3 regions of the Peribacillus sp. BM1 genome follow, and region 2 is predicted to be linked to each of the others. Evidence: riboswitches for the same ligand, from Rfam matches in the RefSeq annotation. Region 2 holds a riboswitch; each other region holds the start of a gene.

Region 1 (4,290 bases), 1.4 Mb from region 2:
TTTAATCCAATTACATACGTTTGGGGACCCCCGGGAACTGGAAAAACATATACATTGGCGCGGATTGCAGCGAATCATTATTTAAAAGGAAAAAAACTTTTAGTTCTGTCTCATAGCAACCAAGCCGTGGATGTACTAATGGCAGAAATCGCTACATTTACAAAAAAGAAAAACCGCTTTAAAGAAGGAGATATTTTAAGGTACAGTTCGCAAACAGGAGAAAGCTTAGCGAGTCATCCTGATATCATCTCAAGTCAGTTGTTAGAAAAGCATGAACCTGATTTAGTTGAAGACAAGGAAAAACTAACTGAAGAGAAGCGGCTCTTAAAACAAGATTTATCAGGTTCATTTAGCAAGCGAGATACAGATCGATTAATTGAATTGGAAAAAACACTTGGCAAAGTTATAGAAAAATTTCGTCGTAAGGAAATGGAGCTTGTCAAAGAAGCTAAAATCGTTGGTAGCACACTGGCAAAAACAGCAAGCGACAGCACACTTTATGAACAGGAATATGATTTAGTCATTCTTGATGAAGCGAGTATGGCTTATGTCCCACAAGTTGCATTTGCTGCATCGTTAGGCAAGAATATCATTGTCTGTGGTGATTTTAAACAATTGCCGCCAATTGCTTCAGCTCGTGATGAATCAGTGAATAAATGGTTAAAAGAAGATATTTTTCATTGTTCAGGAGTTGCGAATGTAGTGAATGAAGGGAAGCTCCATCCACATTTGTTTCTGTTAAAAGAACAACGCAGAATGCATCCAGATATTTCGGCCTTCACGAATAAACATATTTATCATTCCCGAGTTTGTGATCATGAAAGTGTACAAGCAAGCCGTGCAAAAATTGCTAAGAGAAGACCATTTCCTAATCGTGCCTTAATGCTGTTAGAAACGAGTGGAACTGGTGAACATTGTATAGCGGAGCGAACATCGAAATCGAGGATGAATCTTTGGCAGCTGTTCTTGTCGTTCCAACTTCTTCATGAAGCGTATTCAAACGGTGCACGTTCCATCGGATATGTGACACCGTATCGAACTCAATCTCGTCTTATGGATCTATTATTACAAGAAGTATATGCGAAAGAGCTTGAACAAGCTGATATTATTGCAGCAACTGTTCATCGATTTCAGGGAAGTGAACGTGATGTAATGATATTTGACACAGTCGACAGTTATCCTGAAACACGTGCTGGGATGCTTTTGACTGGAAAGAATAGTGAGCGGCTCATTAATGTCGCAATTACGAGAACGAAAGGAAAATTCATCCAAGTAAGCGATACGGACTATATTCGAAAAAACGTTTATAAAGGTAAAACATTACGTAAGCTTGTGGATCATCAAACAACCTTTGGACATACAGTTGCAACCAGGGACATTGGCAAGTGGATTCAAAATCATCATCCTAAGCTTCAGTGGATGCATGCGCGTAAGTTGGATGCTCTAAGTGAGGATATTAAAAAAGCATGTCACTCAATTATCTTGTCTATACCTGATAAAGGAATAGTTACAGAAGATTGGTTGAATATGCTGAATTGTAAACAAAAACATGTTAAAATCACGCTTATTTCCATTCGTCCGCTTCCAGGTTTGGCCGTGCAAGAACAGATTGAAACAAATATTGCTTTTCCATTTGTCATCATTGATAAGCAATATCTCTGGCTAGGAATGCCGCTTGAAGCAGCAAGTAGACTTTCCCCACCTTATGTGGCTGCACGACTTGATTCAGTTGCGGTTGTTGAATATTTTCTTACACAACTACCTAGCGTAGAATAGAAGAAACTATAAGGGGCATATCTCAAAAGGTCTGACCTCGCACTCTAAATCAGTATGTAGTGTATCTATCACTTATCCTATACTGTATTTAGTTGTTGCGGGGTCAGACCTTTCTTTGAGGACATCCCCCTTCTTAATTATCCCAGTATTACAATGTGTGAATAAATATTATTCAAACAATTCCGATGAAAAATATATGATTTAATCTTGACAATCAGTTATTAGAATATTATGATAAAATTAACTTAATACTTCTTATCAAGAGAAGCCGAGGGAATGGCCCGATGAAGCTTCAGCAACCTCTACAACTAGTAGAAAGGTGCTAATTCCTGCAAGCATTGGCTTGTCAGATAAGGGTGACTACGCATAAAGTCCTCTTTCTATCAGGAAAGAGGACTTTATGCGTTTAATATAGATTAAACCCTTTGAATGTAGACCGTACAAAGGATCATAACTAATTTACTAAGAGAGAAGGTCAACAAATGCCCAATGTAGTGATTTTATCTGGAAGCCCTTCAGCAACATCTAGGACTGATGTAGTTTTAAAATTTGTTCAATCGTTGTTAGAAAAGGAGAATATAACGGTAAAGTATATTTCCGTTTTAGATATTTCTGCTGAGGATTTGCTTTATGCACGCTATAATAGCACTGGAATTAAACAAATAGCAAAATCAATCGAGGAAGCGGATGGGGTGATTATTGGTTCACCTGTGTACAAAGCTTCTTATACAGGTATTTTAAAATCTCTAATCGATTTATTACCAGAAAGTGCGTTTAAAGGAATTCCAGTGTTACCGCTAATGGTCGGTGGGAGTAAAGCGCATTTATTAGCAATCGATTTTGCCTTAAAACCGCTTATAACTACTTTAAAAGGAAGAGCCACTCAAGGGACTTATATTATAGATAATCAAATTGATAAAGAAAATAGTTTACAGCCTATTACTGATCAAGATATTCAAACTCGACTTAATAACAATTTAGAGGAGTTTCTCCAAACCATTAAACAAACTAAACCAATAATCGCTTAAGACTACATTTAGCACCAATTTACATCATTAAAAAACGAATGGGTGGTAATGATTATGACAAAAAAAAGAATTTATTTAAATGCATTTGATATGAACTGCGCAGGGCATCAATCCCCTGGGCTTTGGACACATCCAGACGATCAATCATCTACGTACAAAGATGCAGAATACTGGACGCATCTTGCAAAAGTACTGGAAAAAGGGAGATTCGATGCCATATTCCTTGCCGATGTCCTTGGAACATATGATGTATACCAAGGTTCTCGCGATGCAGCAGTTCGTCAGGGTGCTCAAGTTCCAGTCAATGATCCCGCATTTGTTGTTCCGATCATGGCGCAAGTTACAAAGCACTTAGGATTTGGCTTAACTGCGTCGACAAGCTATGAACATCCCTATCTATTTGCTCGACGAATTTCGACATTGGATCATTTAACAAAAGGGAGAATCGGTTGGAATATCGTAACATCTTATTTAAATAGTGCTGCACGCAATCTTGGCTTAGATCAACAAATTAATCATGATAATCGTTACGATATAGCTGATGAATACTTAGATGTTGTCTATAAACTATGGGAAGCTAGTTGGGAAGATGATGCAGTCGTAGTGGATAAGGAAAAAGGGATTTATGCAGATCCAGAAAAAGTTCATGATATCGATCATGATGGTGAATTTTATAAAGTTCCAGGAGCTCACCTATGTGAACCTTCACCACAACGTACTCCTGTAATATTCCAAGCTGGGGCATCACCAAAAGGAACGAAATTTGCAGCAAAGCATGCAGAACTTGTTTTCATTGGTTCAACATCGATGGAACGTACAAAAAACACTGTTACCTCTTTTAGAGAAGAGGCAGTGAAGGCAGGTCGGAAAGCAGATGAAATCAAGATTCTTACATTGATTACGCCAATTGTAGGTGCGACTCAAGAAGAGGCTGAAGCTAAATATTTGGATTATAAAAAGCATGCCAGTTATGAGGGATCACTTGCATTATTCGGTGGCTGGACTGGTGTGGATATGGAAGGGGTGGACCCTAAGGAAAAAATTCAATATGTAAAGAATGATGCCATCCAATCAACATTAAAATCGATGTCCGATTTTACTGTTGAAGAAGTCGCCGAATTTATTGGAGTAGGAGGCATGGGACCTGTTGTTGTTGGTTCGCCTGAACAAGTGGCAAATTCTTTAGAGGAATGGATCGATGTTACAGGAGTGGATGGTTTTAATATTGCTTATGCGGTTACACCTGGTACTTTTGAAGAATTTGTCGAATATGTGATTCCAATTTTACAAGAGCGAGGTTTAGTCAGAAAAGAATACGAAGAAGGAACCTTCCGAAACAACCTATTTGGCAGTGATTATTTGCCGGATCACCATCATGGAAGACAATATCGTAAAAGACTTTTTCCAGCAACTAGTCTGTAACTTGTTAACTAGATATATTGTTGTGGTATTATCGCCGATTCGTGCGAGTCTCTAAATCTAATTT
Region 2 (4,290 bases):
GCGGGATATCTTTTTCCTACAGCGCATATATTCAATAGAGAAAATAATGTGAGGTGTAGAAATGGATCAACAACGAGAGAGGTTTACGCCGATAAAATCGTATGTTCCTTTTCGCGGTTTATTCGATCCTTGTCCGCCAATCGGAGAAAAGTATTACAGTACGCCACCTAATTTGTATTTAGGTTTTCAACCACCAAATCTTGAACAGTTCACACCGCAAGAGGCTTTGAGAAAGGGGACGCTTTGGAAGGTCTTCTACGATTATTATGACAATCCTTATAAGCGAGGAGGAGATAGCGGTCATGGCTAATACGATGCCGATTGAGTATTATCAGCAATTAGAGGAGATCCAAGCCATCGATTTTGTCATTGATGAATTGGTACTATACCTAGATACACATCCTACAGATCAGAATGCGATTCAACAATATAATCACTTTGCCTTGTACAGCAAACAAATCAAACAGAAATTTGAAGAGTCCTTTGGTCCTTTACAGAAAGGAAGTGTGAATACTCAGCAGGATTACTGGGCATGGAGCGGACCCTGGCCATGGCAAGTTTAAGCAGAAAACATATATAAGCATCTGTTTCAAAGTCCTACGATGGAAAAAGTTCAAGTATTAGAATTGCATTACCTAATGAAGGTGGGGGCTGCGCTGATCGTATGAAGCCCCGCTCCTTTTCCACAGAGAGGTGGGAATATCATGTGGATTTATGAAAAAAAACTACAATATCCAGTGAAAGTAAGTACGTGTAACCCAACGCTTGCCAAATATTTAATGGAACAATATGGCGGGGCAGATGGTGAGCTTGCTGCTGCTCTCCGTTACTTAAATCAGCGGTATACGATTCCTGATAAAGTGATTGGACTATTAACAGACATTGGTACAGAGGAATTTGCCCATCTGGAAATGATTGCAACGATGATTTATAAACTAACGAAGGACGCGAAACCTCAAGCATTAAAGGAAGCGGGTCTTGGGGAGCATTATGTAGCTCATGATAGCGCGCTATTCTATAATAACGCAGCAGGAGTCCCATTCTCTGCTACATATTTCCAAGCAAAAGGAGACCCGATTGCGGATCTCTATGAGGATATAGCAGCCGAAGAGAAGGCAAGAGCCACCTATCAATGGATCATTGATATGTCTGATGATACAGATTTAAATGACTCCTTACGTTATTTGCGAGAAAGAGAAATCGTTCATTCCCAGCGGTTTAGAGAAGCGGTAGAAATATTAAAAGATGAAAGAGATCGCCAGAAGATTTTTTAAGAAAAAAAGACGATTCTTCTATATGAAGGGTCGTCTTTTTTATTTTATAGTACCTATATATCAGTGAAGAGTATTGCTATGGTGTTCATATGATAAGGTTCAGAAACGTTTTAAATGGCTCTGGCCCTTTTATTATCGACTAACCTCTAGGTAGAACAAACAGACTTTTAAGAATTTAATTGACATTTTAAATATTTAGTTATATAGTGAAGGACATAAAATTATATATCGATAATTTCTTATCAAGAGATGTGGAGGGACTTGGCCCTGTGATACCTCGGCAACAGGTTTTTACTTTTGTAAAAATACTGTGCTAATTCCAACAGACGAAAGTTTGATAGATAAGAAGAAGCCTTTGCTAGATAATTCATAGAAGTGTAATCTTTTATTTGTCTAAGTAAGCCTCTTCTGTCTAATGATGGAGGAGGCTTTTTCGTGTTACAACTTATAATAGGAACAACATGGGGGAGAGCAGATGATTGAATTTCAGAATGTGAAAAAGATGTATGAATCGAAGAAACAAACCGTTGAAGCTTTGAAAGGGATCGATTTAGTCGTTGAGAAAGGCGATATTTTCGGCGTTGTTGGCTACAGTGGTGCTGGTAAAAGTACGCTGATCCGATTAGTTAATTTACTAGAGCGTCCGTCAGAAGGGCGAATTTTGGTAAATGGCAAAGAATTGACCTCGTTAAAGCCGAAAGATGTACGGGCGGAGAAGAAGAAAATCGGCATGATTTTTCAACATTTCAATTTACTTAACTCAAAGACGGTTTTTGATAATGTTGCAATGCCGCTTATCTTATCGGGTACCCCTGCAAAAGAAATTCATACCCGGGTAAATGAATTATTGGAATTTGTCGGCCTTTTGGGGAAGGCGAAAAATTATCCAGAGCAATTATCTGGTGGTCAAAAACAGCGAATCGGCATTGCGCGGGCCCTAGCAACTAATCCTTCGATTCTGTTATGCGATGAAGCAACATCAGCGCTCGATCCTCAAACGACAAGTGCCGTTTTGCAACTGTTAAAGAAAGTAAACCGGGAATACAACATCACGATCTTGTTGATTACCCATGAAATGTCGGTTATTCGTGAAATTTGTAATAAAGTGGCAGTTATGGAAGGCGGTAGGATTGTTGAGCAAGGTTCTGTGTTTGACGTATTTGCTAAGCCGCAAACAGAGATTGCCCAAAACTTTGTCCGAACAGTAATTCATGATGAAATTCCGCAAAGCTATAAAAGCCAGGTGGAAGGGAATCCGATTATCTGGAAAATTAATTTTATTGGGGTGAATTCAAGCAAACCATTATTATCTACAATCGCAAAAAAATTTGATGTCGATTTAAATGTGTTATCGGCGAACATTTCCGAAATTCAGGAAACGCCGTTTGGTAATTTAATTATGGAAGTGACTGGAAACGAGATTGAAATCAAGAAAGCATTCGACTTTATTCAAGCAGAAAATATTCTCGTGCAGGAGGTGAGTATACATGAATAACACATTATGGGGCATGGAAATTACTACGGAGCAACTGTTAACTGGCTTTGGTGATACGCTTTATATGGTTGCCTTCTCTCTCTTATTTTCAGTTGTGATAGGACTTCCACTGGGAATCTTACTCGTCATAACTAGGAATGGTCATATTTTGGAGAATAAGTGGGTGTTCAATGTTTTGAACCCAGTTATTAATATTTTAAGATCTATTCCATTCATTATTTTACTAGTTGCACTGATTCCATTTACTAGATTAGTAGTCGGTACGGCAATTGGAACAAATGCAGCGATCGTTCCCTTGATTTTTTATGCGGCGCCTTATATTGCGCGACTAATAGAAAATTCCCTTTTAGAAGTAGATAAAGGAATTATTGAAGCGGCAGAAGCAATGGGAGCGACGACATGGCAAATTATTTTTCGCTTTTTAATTCCAGAAGGACTTAGCTCATTGGTACTTACGTTTACAACAGCAACAATCGGTCTTGTCGGTGCTTCAGCGATGGCTGGTGCGGTTGGAGCGGGTGGAGTTGGTGACCTGGCTTTAAGTTATGGGTATCAACGGTTCGATACGATGACGATGATTGTCACTGTAGCAGCGCTTGTAGTTATCGTTCAATTACTGCAATCAACTGGAAATATCGTGTCCAAAAAAATCAGAAGAAGATAATTGGGGGAATAAAAGATGAAAAAATTATTAATTGCAATCTTAATACTAACACTTGCTGTTTTGACGGCATGCGGAAATAGTGATGAAAAAGGCAGTGCAGACAGCGAAAAAACAGTGAAAGTTGGCGTAAGCAGTGGGGATACAAGAATATGGGATTATATTGTTGGCATCGCTAAAGAAGAAGGGTTAAATATCGAGCTCGTTAAATTTAATGATTATATCCAGCCGAATCTTGCATTAGCTGAAGGAGAAATTGATGCCAATTCTTTTCAAACGGTTTCTTATTTTGACGAATTTGTTAAAAAGCAAAAGGTCGATTTAGAAGCAATTGGTTCTACGGTTATTGCCCCGATGGCGATTTATTCAAAAGAATATAAGAAGCTTGAAGATCTGCCAGACGGAGCGACGATTGCCTTACCTAATGAAGGAACAAACTTTGGACGTGCCTTATTACTTTTACAAGAAGCGGGTATGATCACGTTAGTTGAAGATTTTGATGGCAATGGTTCGTTAAATAAAATTGCAACCAATCCGAAGAATTTGAAGTTTGAAGCAGTAGCTGCTGGAAATACACCGCGTTTCTTAGATGATGTGGACGCGTCGATTATTAATAATAACTTTGCTATGGAGGCAGGTCTAAAACTAGATGAATCCTTATTCCATGAAAGTGCAACAGCTAAACCATACATTAATATTATTGCTGTGAAAAAAGGGAATGCAGACCGTCCAGAACTACAGAAGTTAGTTGAACTCTATCAATCAGAAAAAGTTGAGCAATTCATTAACGAAACGTTTAAAGGAAGCTCCATTCCGGCATATGTTTCGGTGGACGAATTAGTCAATTATAAAGAGGCATG
Region 3 (4,290 bases), 620 kb from region 2:
TATATCCTGCTTTAGAAGCAGGAGCGACAAGCTATATGCTAAAAACCTCAAAAGCGAGTGAAATTGCCAACGCTGTACGTTCTACATTTCATGGTAAAATCGTTCTTGAACCAGAAGTTACCGGTAAAATGATGGCGAAGATGAGGAAGAAACCAGAAACAGCTGCTCATGAATCATTGACCAATCGGGAAATGGAAATATTACTACTAATGGCTCAGGGGAAAACAAATCAGGAGATTGCAGATGAGCTGTTTATTGCTTTAAAAACAGCCAAAGTGCATGTGAGCAGCATTTTAAGTAAGCTTGATGTTCAAGATCGTACACAGGCGGTTATTTACGCCTTTAAACATTCTTTGGTGGAGTAAGAAGTGAAGGGCGTTCATTGGCTTGCTACCAGTATGAAGAACTCTTCGTTAAAAAAGTAAACTCAACTCCAATTAGATAGTACGGCCAGTGCTATATAGCGGGATTTTTGTACACCTTTTTAAGTAAGTGCAGCTAGGTCTTTATCCTAGATGTAAAACAAGAAAATGCAAATGTGGAGGATTTATGAAATCATCAAACATACAAACTGCAATAGAGGTAGGTCGTTTATTAGAAGGGGAGAGTATTCCGTATCAATTTACTTATGCTGCGGCCCTGCTAATTCAAGGTGTCTCAGTACAAGAACCATTTGAAATAACAGTTGATGTACAGTGGGATTTATTCAATGAGGCCCATCAGTTATTTAAGGGCTTTTCGCCATCTCATCCTACAAAGACGACTGAGAGCGCGTCATTTCAATTTAGTATGGGAGAGCAGTTAGTTACTGTGGTTTGCAATTATAATACGACGATAAAAACCGACCCGTATCGGATTTCAATAGTCACTGAAGGAGTAGAACTTTGGTGCCAATCTCTCTATAGTTATTTTTATGATGAAGAGATGGCGGTGTTCAGTGGACCTATTCATGCCCATTTAGCGGGGATTCAGCAAGGTTTTACCGAAGGAAATGAAGCTGCGTGGAATCAGAATAATTATGTTGCCTTAGTGAATCGCTACGGAGAGCCTGGGCAGCTTGCGTCGAAAATCCTCTATAATCCAAAATGGCGTCTGCAACCTTTTTACCAGTATATGGGGGACTTACGAAAGAAGAAAGTGATGCATCTGATGGGTTCTAATGGAGTGAAGGCTGTAGCAATGGCTGCACTTGGGGCTGAGGTTAAGGTTGTAGACTTTTCGCGGGAAAATGCTGCATTTGCTAAGGAATTGGCCGAAGCAGCACAAGTTTCAGTGGATTATATTATATCGGATGTCCTGTCGATAACTGGGGACCATGCTAACAATGATCATGATCTAGTTTTGATGGAGCTTGGCGTTTTGCATTATCTAATTGATTTAGCACCGTTAATGGAGATCGTTCAAGCAATCCTAAAGCCGGGCGGGCGCTTTATTTTACATGAGTTTCACCCGATTTCTACTAAACTAATTACTTCATCTGGAAAAAAGCATAAAGTAATGGGTAATTATTTTGATCCCACGATTGAATCAAATAATGTAGCATTTTCCAAGCATATGCCGGATGGCGAACAAGAAAAACTATTACAAGTAGTACAGCGGAAGTGGACAATAGGGGAGCTTGTCACTGCAGTTGGTAAATCAGGGCTCGTTATCAAAGTGCTTGAAGAAGAGCCGAATCATAAGATGCATGATATTGGATTACCAAAAACGTATACGCTTGTAGCGGAAAAGGGATAAACAATAGTAAGACCTTGAGTAATCTATCCTTTGTATGACGTATGGTCAAGTAAGCCGATAGGAAGGGTCTATTGTTTGCATTTTTGTTTAACTTGCATAGTGTCTTTGACTTCCTACGCAGTAAGTGGCGGATCGTAGTCGATATGCCCTTTAAAGGATACTAGAAAGAGCGGCGAGAGGATATCCAAAAAGGGTCTGACCCTTTTTGGATATCCTCTTTTTTATAAATGGTATTGCATTTTTCTGATTTGTGCAAACATATGTCTTGACGAATACCAAAGGTATAATATAAGATTATTCTAATTATTAATATAATTTAATATGTTCTTATCGAGAGAGGTGGAGGGACTGGCCCTTTGAAGCCCGGCAACCGTTGACAATTGTCAGTACGGTGCTAATTCCAGCGGAGTAATGGCTCTGGCAGATAAGGTGGAATGCAATCGCAAACTTCTTCTTATCGGAGAAGTTTTTTTGTCTTATCAAAGAAGGAGCCCATAATTTAATCATAGAGGAGATAGGGAAATGAGATATGGTTATTGGCTGCCGATATTCGGCGGATGGTTACGGAATGTAGAAGATGAGAAGATGCCCCCAACTTTTGAGTATGCGAAAAAGGTAACACAAGCTGCGGAAAAGTGGGGCTATGATACAACCCTTGTCGCTGAACTCAATTTAAATGATATTAAAGGTCCTGAGAGTGATTCACTTGAAGCTTGGTCAACGGCAGCTGCCCTTGCAGCTGTGACGGATAAGATTGAAATTATGACAGCTGTCAGACCTGGTTTTCATAATCCGGCGGTAACGGCAAAAATGGCGGCGAATATTGATCAAATCTCAAACGGCCGATTTACATTGAATGTTGTCTCTGCGTGGTGGGAGGAAGAGGCTCGTCAGTATGGCGGAGCTTTTACAGCCCATGATGAACGCTATGAGCGCACAGAGGAATTCCTTGAGGTGCTTAAAGGTTTATGGACAGAAGATACATTTTCATATGATGGGAAGTATTATTCGATTGCCAATACTCATTTGCATCCGAAGCCTGTACAGCGCCCGAATCCAATTCTTTATGCGGGTGGAGAAAGTCCACGTGGCAAAGAGACAATTGTCAATCAGTGTGATGCATATGTCATGCATGGTGGCACAGTTGAGGAAGTTGCTGTGAAAATTCAAGGAATGAAGCAGCAAAGAGAAGCAGCAGGGAAATCACCATTTTCAAGCTTCGGAATGGCTGCTTACGTCGTATGCCGAGATACAGAAGAACAAGCCCAGGAAGAACTAGCGCGAATTACGGATGTGAAAGAATCAAGTGCCTATGCTGGATATAATGACTTTATAAGCAAGTCACAGCTTGAGCAACAGGTCAAGTTATTCGACTACTCTGTTTCAAATCGTGGGCTGCGTCCGAATCTAATTGGAACCCCTGCCCAAATTGCTGACCAAATTCTTGCATTTGAAGAAGCGGGCGTTGATTTGTTATTGCTGCAATTTTCTCCTCAGCTTGAAGAGATGGAGCGATTTGCTAAACAAGTAATGCCGCTGGTTGAAGAAAAACGTACAAAAATTCAAGTATAAAGACAAAGATGAACTTAGGAGGCAGTAAAATGAGTAAAATTTACGTTATTCATGAAAATGGCGAGTGGACCGCCCATCTAACGAAACGGTTAGAGGAACTTCAATTGCCATATGAGGAGTGGCATCTTGACGAAGGAATCGTCGATTTGACGGAAGCTCCGCCGGAAGGAATATTTTATAGTCGAATGAGTGCTTCTTCTCATACGAGAGGTCATCGTTATGCTCCAGAATTAACGGAAGGTGTCTTATCATGGTTAGAAGAACATGATCGTACTGTATTTAACGGCACGCGTGCATTACGTTTAGAGTTAAGCAAGATTAATCAGTATACCGCTTTAAGAAAACAAGGGATCAGGGTGCCGAAAACGATTGCGGCAATTGGTAGAGATAACATTCTTGCTGCAGCTGAAAAGATCGGTACAGCTTCGTTTATTACTAAGCATAACCGGGCAGGAAAAGGGCTTGGTGTTCAATTATTCCATTCTATAGACGGATTAAAACAATATTTGGATGGGGCAGCATTCGAAGAACCCGTAGATGGTATTACCTTGATTCAAGAATATATTAAAGCTCCAGAACCATTTATCACGCGTTGTGAGTTTGTTGGTGGAAAATTTGTCTATGCGGTTCAAGTGGATACTTCAGAAGGATTTGAACTTTGTCCAGCTGATGCTTGTCAAATCGGTGATCTATTCTGCCCAGTGGGTGAGGAAGTCGAAGAAAAGCCGAAATTCCAGATTGTAGAAGGTATTGAAGAGCCAATCATTGAAAAATACGAACAATTTTTAAAGGCAAATCAAATTACCGTTGCTGGCATCGAATTTATTCGCAATGAAAAAGGTGAGGTATTTACATACGATGTGAATACGAATACTAATTATAATTCAGACGCTGAGAAGGCAGCTGGAAAGTATGGCATGCTTGAGTTGGCGAAGTTTTTAGGGGCACAATTGAAAACAACAGAGTCTGTTAGATAGTAGT

The links. Region 2 has a riboswitch for S-adenosylmethionine ahead of AC1MGI_RS01315 (methionine ABC transporter ATP-binding protein). Riboswitches for the same ligand answer to the same signal wherever they lie in the genome.
Region 1: it holds a riboswitch for S-adenosylmethionine, as region 2 does, so the genes downstream of both, ssuE (NADPH-dependent FMN reductase) here and AC1MGI_RS01315 (methionine ABC transporter ATP-binding protein) in region 2, are expected to answer to the same signal.
Region 3: it holds a riboswitch for S-adenosylmethionine, as region 2 does, so the genes downstream of both, AC1MGI_RS04325 (LLM class flavin-dependent oxidoreductase) here and AC1MGI_RS01315 (methionine ABC transporter ATP-binding protein) in region 2, are expected to answer to the same signal.

Annotation. Positions count from the first base shown of each region.
Region 1 is NZ_CM155259.1:3,265,060-3,269,349, reverse strand. It holds gene AC1MGI_RS15790 (AAA domain-containing protein) at 1-1,776, shown strand, start outside; SAM riboswitch class I at 2,029-2,133, shown strand; gene ssuE (NADPH-dependent FMN reductase) at 2,259-2,804, shown strand; gene AC1MGI_RS15780 (LLM class flavin-dependent oxidoreductase) at 2,859-4,226, shown strand.
Region 2 is NZ_CM155259.1:272,959-277,248, reverse strand. It holds gene AC1MGI_RS01330 (spore coat associated protein CotJA) at 62-310, shown strand; gene AC1MGI_RS01325 (spore coat protein CotJB) at 303-563, shown strand; gene AC1MGI_RS01320 (manganese catalase family protein) at 705-1,274, shown strand; SAM riboswitch class I at 1,511-1,622, shown strand; gene AC1MGI_RS01315 (methionine ABC transporter ATP-binding protein) at 1,750-2,769, shown strand; gene AC1MGI_RS01310 (methionine ABC transporter permease) at 2,783-3,433, shown strand; gene AC1MGI_RS01305 (MetQ/NlpA family ABC transporter substrate-binding protein) at 3,449-4,290, shown strand, end outside.
Region 3 is NZ_CM155259.1:891,829-896,118, reverse strand. It holds gene AC1MGI_RS04335 (response regulator) at 1-365, shown strand, start outside; gene AC1MGI_RS04330 (class I SAM-dependent methyltransferase) at 550-1,737, shown strand; SAM riboswitch class I at 2,062-2,168, shown strand; gene AC1MGI_RS04325 (LLM class flavin-dependent oxidoreductase) at 2,260-3,309, shown strand; gene AC1MGI_RS04320 (ATP-grasp domain-containing protein) at 3,339-4,286, shown strand.